Regions from separate parts of the Cellvibrio zantedeschiae genome, predicted to be linked through region 1. Evidence: riboswitches for the same ligand, from Rfam matches in the RefSeq annotation. Region 1 holds a riboswitch; the other holds the start of a gene.
What was found. Region 1 has a riboswitch for thiamine pyrophosphate ahead of thiD (bifunctional hydroxymethylpyrimidine kinase/phosphomethylpyrimidine kinase). Riboswitches for the same ligand answer to the same signal wherever they lie in the genome.
Positions count from the first base shown of each region.

Region 2: it holds a riboswitch for thiamine pyrophosphate, as region 1 does, so the genes downstream of both, thiO (glycine oxidase ThiO) here and thiD (bifunctional hydroxymethylpyrimidine kinase/phosphomethylpyrimidine kinase) in region 1, are expected to answer to the same signal.

Region 1 covers NZ_BMYZ01000001.1:2,335,489-2,340,478, reverse strand. Annotated here, with positions in the region: gene IE104_RS10355 (TolC family outer membrane protein) at 1-623, opposite strand, end outside; TPP riboswitch at 1,058-1,159, shown strand; gene thiD (bifunctional hydroxymethylpyrimidine kinase/phosphomethylpyrimidine kinase) at 1,211-2,020, shown strand; gene thiC (phosphomethylpyrimidine synthase ThiC) at 2,113-4,023, shown strand; gene IE104_RS10340 (NUDIX domain-containing protein) at 4,122-4,745, shown strand; gene IE104_RS10335 (DUF1249 domain-containing protein) at 4,904-4,990, shown strand, end outside.
Region 2 covers NZ_BMYZ01000001.1:1,008,487-1,013,476, reverse strand. Annotated here, with positions in the region: gene guaB (IMP dehydrogenase) at 1-222, opposite strand, end outside; gene xseA (exodeoxyribonuclease VII large subunit) at 373-1,758, shown strand; TPP riboswitch at 1,798-1,920, shown strand; gene thiO (glycine oxidase ThiO) at 1,975-3,066, shown strand; gene thiS (sulfur carrier protein ThiS) at 3,078-3,281, shown strand; gene IE104_RS04480 (thiazole synthase) at 3,284-4,090, shown strand; gene IE104_RS04475 (HD-GYP domain-containing protein) at 4,118-4,990, opposite strand, start outside.

The DNA of each region.
Region 1 (4,990 bases):
CCGCGCGCTTCTAAAGTTGCTGCGAGAGCACTGTCATAAGCAGCTTGTGCTTCGTGTACATCGGTAATGGCAACCAGGCCTACATCAAAACGTTGTTTAACCTGGTCGAGTTGGTGCGCAAATGCATTTTGTTCTGCGATGCTGGTTTCCAATTTATCCACCGAGCGCAAAACATTGAAGTAGGCGCTGGCCACACGAACTATAAGGCTTTGCTGATCAGCACCGTATAGGGCTTCAGCTTGCTCGCTTAATTTCTGGCCTTTTTTGTAGTCGTACCAGGCAGACATGTTGAACAGAGGTTGGTCCAAGGTAATGCCCCAGTCCTTAGTTTTGCTGTTTGTTTCTCCAATACGAGTAGACACGGGAGTTTCTGTGTAATCGCCCTTGGCATCGCTGTAGTTATATCGAGCGTTCACTTGTGGCAGCAAACCTGCACGGGCAATAGCAGCGTACTCTTTATTTGCTTCGTAGCCGGCTTTGTCAGCTTTAATTTGCGCATCGTTTTTGAGCGCGAGTTCGTAAATTTCCAACAAGGTATTAGCACTGGCTCCAAATGGGGCGAATGCAAGCAGACCAATAGCCAGATAAAGCTTTGACTTTTTCATAGAGAACGACTCTTTCATAAAAAATCCTGAGGGTAAAAGATTCCGGTGTATATGGGTAAACAAATCAGGTAAAAAAATGTACAGCTTGAGCTGCAAACTTATGAAGCCCCACTTATGTAAGCTCTAGCTTAGACGCAGATCCGCAGGGTTTGGATTCACTCGTAAATTTAAAGGCCGAGTTTAGCGGGTTGGGTGTTACTGGTCGAGCTTTGAGGCTAATCAACAGGTTAAAAAGGGTAAACACTTGTCAGCAGAGGGTGTAGTTACAAATGTAAGCAGCATTTAGCGCGCTTGTCATGAACTTCGCCTGTCCTCTATAGGCTTGGCTCGATTTGATCGGAAGTCTGATTCAAAAACCGGTGTTGCCGGGATAAAGCTGGATGAGGCTAGATTAGTGAGTCATAAGGAGTGCCTATTGCTTTACACCCAAGGCTCAGTTCAATAGACTGCGAGGCTTCTTGTCGGGGTGCTTTAGGATACAGATTCCAAAGCTGAGATATACCCGCATACCTGATCCGGTTAGTACCGGCGTAGGGAACGAGAGCTCTCACTGGCGGTTCAGCCGCACCTCTCTTCCGCGCCTTTTGCTTGTTAGCGGAAAATCCATGAATCCGAAAACGAATACACCCATTGCAATGACCATCGCTGGCAGTGATAGCGGTGGCGGGGCAGGTATTCAAGCCGATTTAAAGACATTTGCGGCTCTGGGTGTTTACGGTTGTAGCGCAATTGCCTCATTAACGGCCCAAAATACTCGTGGCGTTCAAGGTGTTTTGCCTATTGCGCCGGCTTTTGTGCAGGCTCAAATTCAATCGGTGTTGAGCGATATTCAGGTGGGTGCAATCAAAACAGGTATGTTGGCGACTGCGGATATTATCAGCGCAGTCGCAGAGTCCTTGGCCGATAACTCTATTCCTTTGGTGCTAGACCCGGTAATGGTTGCAACCAGTGGCGATAGGTTGCTCGCTGAGGATGCCATTAATAACCTGATCACCAAGCTGATTCCGCGCGCAAGTGTTCTGACTCCCAACCTATTAGAAGCTGCTGCGCTTCTTAACACCAGGGTTGCCAGTTCAATAGTAGAAATGGAGCAGCAGGCTAAACACTTGCTGGCCATGGGAGCGCAAGCCGTGCTGATGAAAGGCGGGCACGCCAGCGGCGAAGATGCGACAGATTTATTAATGACCAATGCCGGTGTGGAATTGTTTAGGGCTAAACGAATAGACACCAAAAATACCCACGGCACAGGTTGTACGCTGGCCTCTGCAATTGCAGCAGGTTTGGCAAAAAATTTAACGCTGCGCGATGCTGTCGCCCAAGCGAAAGATTATTTACACAATGCTTTATTACATTCTAATGAATTGAACATAGGGCAAGGATCTGGCCCCGTACATCATTTTTATAAATTTTATTAATTTGGACCTTGTTGCTCCTGCTAGTTAACGCAATTAGTAGCGATGACGATTCCTATTTATCAAAGAAAAAAGTTAAAACCTGAGGATATCCCATGAATACCAGCGTAGAAAAAATCCTGAGCGAAAGCGCGCAAGTTGATCAGGCTTCCGTGCAGCCTTTTACCGGCTCGCAAAAAATGTATGTTCAGGGTTCCCGTCCTGATATTCGCGTTCCTATGCGCGAAATTACGCTGGCAGATACGCCTACTGACTTTGGTGGTGAAAAAAATCCACCTGTACGTGTTTACGATACCTCTGGCCCTTATACTGATCCAAACGTAAAAATTGATTTGCGTACCGGTTTGGGCGATGTGCGCACTGCCTGGATTGAAGAACGCAATGACACAGAAGTTTTGGAAGATAGTCATTCAGAATTTACCAACTCTCGTTTGAATGATCCAAAGCTCGCAGCACTCCGTTTTAACCTCACTCGCAAACCACGCCGCGCTAAACCTGGCATGAACGTATCGCAAATGCATTACGCAAAACGCGGCATTATTACACCGGAAATGGAATACATTGCGATTCGCGAAAACATGGCGCTTGCACAAGCGCGTGAACTGGGTGTAATGAATCAACAACACGCTGGCATGAGTTTTGGTGCAAGTATTCCTGATGAAATCACTCCTGAGTTTGTGCGCGATGAAGTAGCGCGTGGTCGTGCGATTATTCCTGCCAATATCAATCACCCTGAACTGGAGCCGATGATTATTGGCCGTAACTTTCTGGTGAAAATTAACGGCAACATCGGTAATTCGGCGCTGGGTTCTTCCATTGAAGAAGAAGTAGAGAAATTAACCTGGGGCGCGCGTTGGGGTGCAGATACTGTGATGGATTTATCCACCGGTAAAAACATTCACGAAACCCGCGAGTGGATTATTCGCAATTCACACGTACCCATTGGTACTGTTCCAATTTATCAAGCACTCGAAAAAGTTAACGGTATTGCAGAAGATCTGACGTGGGAAATTTTCCGCGATACATTGATCGAACAAGCAGAGCAGGGTGTGGATTATTTCACCATTCATGCTGGCGTTTTATTGCGCTATGTTCCACTTACGGCTAAACGCGTGACAGGTATTGTGTCGCGTGGTGGTTCGATTATGGCGAAATGGTGTCTTGCGCATCACAAAGAAAACTTCCTCTACACCCACTTCGAAGAAATTTGCGAAATTATGAAAGCTTACGACGTAAGTTTTTCATTAGGCGATGGCTTGCGTCCAGGTTCAATTGCAGATGCAAACGATGAGGCGCAATTCGGTGAGTTGGAAACCCTGGGCGAATTAACCAAAATCGCCTGGAAGCACGATGTGCAAGTGATGATTGAAGGTCCAGGTCATGTGCCTATGCATATGATTAAAGAAAACATGGAAAAGCAATTGGAAGTATGTGACGAAGCGCCTTTCTATACGCTTGGCCCATTGACCACTGATATTGCTCCAGGTTACGACCATATTACATCTGGTATTGGTGCTGCCATGATCGGCTGGTACGGTTGCGCAATGCTTTGCTACGTAACACCAAAAGAACATTTAGGCCTGCCCAATAAAGATGACGTAAAAGAAGGCATTATCACCTACAAAATTGCAGCTCACGCTGCCGATTTGGCAAAAGGACACCCAGGTGCGCAATTGCGTGACAACGCCTTGTCAAAAGCGCGTTTTGAATTCCGCTGGGAAGATCAATTTAATTTGGGATTAGATCCGGACACCGCGCGTTCTTATCACGACGAAACCTTGCCAAAAGAATCGGCAAAAGTAGCGCACTTTTGCTCAATGTGTGGTCCAAAGTTTTGCTCTATGAAAATTACCCAGGAAGTACGCGATTACGCGGCAAAACATGGCACCGATATTTCCGTTATTGGTGAAAAGGATATTATCAAGATGATTGATGTCGAGGCCGAGATGCAACAAAAATCCAAAGAATTTTTGGCGAAGGGTTCAGAGATTTATCATAAAGTTTAGTTTTGAAACAAACCCCACCCAGCCTCCCCTTTTCCAGAGGGGGAGGCTGGGTGGGGGTTCTTTACATTAAAAAGAGTTAATTCTAATACCAAATAATTATGATCAAAAAACCACAATTCAATCGCGATGATGTTGAAGTTCTTGGACGCGAAACTCTCTACAAACGTTTTTTTCGCGTTGAGAGAATTAGTTTGCGCCATAAGCTTTTTAAGGGCGGTTGGAGCCAAAGTATAGGCCGTGAAATTTTTTTACGGGGCAACGCTGTTGCAGTTGTTCTCTATGATCCTGTTCACGATTTAATTGGTCTGGTAGAGCAATTTCGCATAGGTGCCATGGGCGAAGAAAATGGTCCATGGTGTTATGAGGTTGTTGCTGGCATGGTCGAAGAGGGTGAGCAACCGGAAGAGGTTGCGCGACGCGAATTGGTGGAAGAGGCCAATATTACTCCTTACCATCTGGAATTCATCTGCAACTTTTTATCAAGCCCCGGCGGAAGTGATGAAAAGCTCTTTTTATTCTGTGGCTTAAGCGATTTAAGCCAGGCTGGAGGCGTTCATGGCCTGCCAGATGAAAATGAAGATATTCATTTACACTGTTTTGCAGCTGATGAGGTTTTTGCTGAGTTATTAAACGGTCGTTTTAATAACGCCGCTGCATTGATTTGCCTGCAGTGGTTACAAATGAATCGCGAACGCTTGCGGAAGGCGCATGTAAAAGAATAAATCCATTATGTGATTGACTTAAGGGCGAGTCTGGCTAACACTTCAGTACAAGATAAGTAAAATATTCCATGAAACCTGAGTGGAATTTTGGGTTTACACTTTACTTATTAATGACACGGCCGTGTGCCGATTTTGATTTTTCCTACTATCTGTAATTTATGTTTACATTGCGTGTAGCCAAGCCTCAACCGGATTACGTCACTTATCGTGAACGTTACAAAGTTGATTTACCACTGCAAATGGCT
Region 2 (4,990 bases), 1.3 Mb from region 1:
CATGCTTTTATGGATAATGCCAATGCCGCCGTCTTGGGCAATAGCAATCGCAAGGCGCGCTTCAGTTACGGTATCCATGGCCGCAGAAATAAGGGGGATGTTCAACTGAATTTTGCGCGTCAGCTGGGTTTTAAGCGATACGTCTTTTGGGGTTACATCGGAAAAACCGGGCACCAACAAGACATCATCAAACGTGAGGGCTTCTTCAGCAATTCGCAACATACCAACCAACCTCAACCCGAACGGGCACACCAGAGAAAATAAACGCGGAATTATAACGACTTAGGCAAGTTGGGTAAACCCAAAACACAATAGCTAGTAGTAATCGCCCTGGTAAATTCAAGCTATCCGATTTTACCGGCATCCTCTAAAATGCTGACTATGACAACATCAGACCTCTTTAATTCGCCCCCTGAGCGAGTCGGGTTGCCTGAGCGCGAAATCATCAGCGTCAGCCAGCTCAACCGCCGTGCCAAGCAGCTGTTGGAAACCCATTTGCCCTTACTTTGGGTCGAAGGAGAACTTTCCAATGTCTCCGTGCCCTCATCCGGCCACTGGTATTTCACGCTAAAAGATAGCGATGCCCAAGTGCGCTGCGCCATGTTCCGTAACCGCAATATGATGGTGAAGTTCCGCCCGCAACAAGGCCAACATGTTCTTGTGCGCGCACGCGTCAGCCTCTATGAAGGCCGCGGTGACTACCAAATTATTGCCGAACATATGGAAGAAGCCGGCGCGGGTGCCCTCCAACGCGCGTTCGATGAACTTAAAACAAAGTTAGCCCACGAAGGCTTGTTTGATCCGCAATACAAAAAGAACGTACCTTTATTACCCAAACATATTGCGGTGATTACCTCCCCTACGGGCGCGGCCATTCGCGACATTATTAATGTGCTTGAGCGACGCTTTCCGAGCATTCCGGTCACAGTAATTCCAGTTGCGGTGCAAGGCAAAGAAGCTGCGCCACAAATTGTAAAAGCTATTAGCCTCGCCAATCGCGCAGGCTTGTTTGATGTGGTTATTCTGGGGCGAGGTGGTGGCTCACTCGAAGATTTATGGCCATTTAATGAAGAAATTGTTGCACGTGCGATTTTTGCTAGCGATCTTCCGATTGTCAGCGCCGTTGGCCACGAAGTAGATTTCACCATCGCCGATTTTGTCGCAGACTTGCGTGCGCCTACCCCGTCGGCAGCAGCCGAATTAATCACTCCTGACGGCGAGGATTGGCTAGATAAATTTATTGGTTTTGAAGTGCTGCTGGAAGAAGCCATGCAAAGGAGCCTCAACCACTGGCAACAGAAACTCCAGTGGCTGCGCTCACGTTTGCGCCACCCGAAAGATAAGCTGGAACAGCAAGCACAGCGTTGCGACACTTTGGAAATCCGTCTGAAAAATGCCATCCAAAAAGCGCTTACGCATTCGCAAAACCGACTCAACACCTTAGTTCTTCGCCAAAAAGCACAGCACCCTCAAACACGTTTGTTACAACTTACTCATAGGTTTCAACTAGCGAGGCAAAATCTGATTAAAGCCCAATCGCAAATTTTTATTCAAAAGCGTCAAGGGTTTAATGAAGCTGTGCGAATGTTAAATACGTTGAGCCCCCTCAAAACACTTGAGCGTGGCTATTCGTTAACAACACTAGCAGAATCGCAAACACCTATTACAAGCAGTCAGCAACTCAAGCCGGGTGACAAAGTAAAAACCCAGATCGCCAAAGGCGAGTTTGTTGCTGTGGTGGAAAGTATTAACCAGTAAGACAGATTGCTTTAGGTCGCCCAGCTCAGTATATTGGCGACTTTCTTGTCGGAGCGCCTCGGTGTCCTTGTAAATGGACATACGGAGGCTGAGATGGGTTCGGCCCAATCCGTAGAACCTGATCAGGTTGAGACCTGCGGAGGGAACAAGGTATTCATGGGCACTACCCCGACCTCGTTCTAAATCCCCTGCCTCAACGCGACATCCCGAGGCGCAATGACCAACTCAAGTCCACATCATATTGCAATTCCCGGCGCTGGTTTGCTGGGGCGTTTGCTCGCGTGGCAACTTTTGCAGTCGGGCTGCAAAGTCACTTTATTTGAAGCAGGAAGTTTTACACCCAATCAACCGCAAACAGATCGTGCCGCCGCATTTACGGCAGCGGGAATGATTGCCCCCCTAAGTGAAGCCGTTGTTTCTGATGAAGGCGTGTATCGCATGGGCCAATTTGCACTTACACAATGGCCGCAATGGCTGGCGACATTAAACGCACCTGCTTCATTATTTTTTCAACGCGGCAGTTTGGTTATTGCGCACCCGCAAGATCTTAGCGAACTGGAACAATTCGAACGCGAATTGAAATTTGTTATTCCGCAGTGCAAAAGCTATCACCGTCTTAACCAACAACAAATTCAGGAATTGGAACCTGATTTAAATCCCAACTTTGCGCAGGGACTTTTTCTCGCTGAAGAAGGCCATATAAATAATCGCGAGCTGCTCACCGCTATTGGACATGAAATTATTGCGCTTGGCGTAAATCTGCGTGAATTCACCAAAGTGAATGTCGCTGCACATAAAATTATCACTGAAAACAGCGAAGAAAATTTTGACCTGGTAATTGATTGCCGCGGCTTTGGCGCCAAATCACAAGACACTAAACTGCGCGGTGTTCGCGGCGAGACATTGCATGTTGAAACCAAAGAAATTCAACTGAGTCGCCCTGTGCGCTTAATGCATCCGCGCTATCAACTTTACATTGTACCTAAACCAAATCACCGTTTTATGATTGGCGCCACGCAAATTGAAAGCGAAGATCGTTCACCAATTACCTTGCAATCTTCGCTGGAGTTAAGCAGTGCACTTTATACTTTGTCGCCTGCATTTGCCGAAGCGCGAATTATCGAGATGGATACCAATTTGCGCCCCGCTTATATGGATAACTTACCGCGAGTGAAAATTCAAAATGGGTTAATTACCGCGAACGGATTATTTCGGCACGGGTATTTATTAGCGCCTGCGGTCGTAGAGAATATTTTGGCGCATATCCTAAAAAAACCTGAACTCGTTTTTACCGAACTATTAAATTAAAAGAAATACAAATGATCAAGATCAGCTTAAACAACGAATCTAAAACAATTGCGACAAACACTTTGCTTAGTGATGCGCTCTTAGACTGGGGATTCGAGGGCGTAAAAATTGCCGTTGCAATCAATGGTGAGTTTGTTCCTCGTTCAACCTACACAGAACGTGAGCTTAAGGATGGCGATCAAATCGATATAGTAAAGCCTGTTGGAGGCGGTTAACCATGACTTACACACCCACACTACCTGCAAAAAATTTCACGCTTTACGGTGAAACTTTTTCCAGCCGGTTTTTATTAGGCACCGCGCTTTATGCATCGCCACAATTAATGCGTGACTCCATTATTCAATCACGCGCGGAAATTGTAACACTGGGTTTACGGCGGCAAAATCCGGAAGATCGTTCCGGTGATGCCATCTGGAAGTTTATTCAGGAAAGTGGTTGTCGTTTATTACCAAATACTGCTGGGTGTAAGTCGGTAAAAGAGGCTGTAACCCTGGCAGAAATGTCACGCGAAATTTTTGATACGGATTGGATCAAGCTCGAAGTAGTTGGTGATGACTACAACCTGCAACCTGATCCTTTTGGTCTGGTAGAAGCATCCGATATTTTAATTAAAAAAGGCTTCAAAGTTTTACCTTATTGCACCGACGATTTAATTCTTTGCAAACGTTTGCTGGATGTGGGTTGCGAAGTGTTGATGCCGTGGGGTGCACCTATTGGCACAGGCCAAGGTTTATTAAACCGCTATAACCTACGCACCTTGCGCGAGAGAATTAAAGATGTACCTATGATTATTGATGCAGGTTTAGGAGCACCGTCGCAAGCTGCTGAAGCTATGGAGATGGGGTTCGATGGAATTTTATTAAATACCGCCGTGGCAAAAGCGCACAATCCGCCACTCATGGCAGAAGCTTTTGCAGATGCAATTGATGCTGGAAGAAAAGCCTATCAAGCAGGTCTGATGCAAAAGCGCCAAACCGCTAGCCCAAGCACACCTACTATCGGCCAACCTTTTTGGCACCAGTAGTATGGCGTCAACAAATAGCAAATGCGCTTAACGGGAAAGCTTATCTATTCGCTCGAGCGCATTTGCTAACACCTCTTTAATTTTCATCGGCTTAAAGTCATCCGAATCAATATACAATTGCATCATGCGATTGAGTCGCTGCAAATGAAATATTATTTCTTGCTGTTGCACATGGGCTTTTTCAATTTTTCGATAAGCGTCCTTATCCCTCTGCAAATCTGAGCTTTGCAACCAATCGCTTTCATCAGCATCAAAAATACCAGAGCCTTTTACGGAGCTTGATAGATGCAACATGACATTTTGTAACGCGTGTAGATGGCGATCACCATGTGTAAAGCCCAATGACACCAGGCTTTCCTTCAATATCTCAAACCAGGCATTTAAGTATTCTCTTTCACGCACAAGCTCGGTTAGAAATTCTGGTAGACGATCTCCCTGCACAACATTTTTAAAAGGCATTTCACTGCGGCGCCAAATCACAGCAAGAATTTCATCGTGACGAAAAAAATAAGCCGGGGCATTCATTTGAATAACGGGAATGACATCGCGCCATGACCGTTGTTGATTCTTAAAACGATTGTGATAAATCGCGATAATTGAATCGGCTAAACCTACAATTTTACCCGCATAACTTAATTCACTTTCCACTGACTCTGTGGGATACCCCGTACCATCACAACGTTCATGATGTTCATAGACTGCTTCAATAACCGTATGCGGCATATTGGGCATTTGACGTAATAGCGATGCGCCAATGTATACATGCTCTTGAATATGACGCCAATCTTCAGGTGACAAGGAACTTTTTTTATCTAAAACAAAAATATCCAGATGCAACATACCTATATCATGGCTCAAGGCGGCCAAAAATACTTCCAGGCAGCCCAGCTCACTAAAACG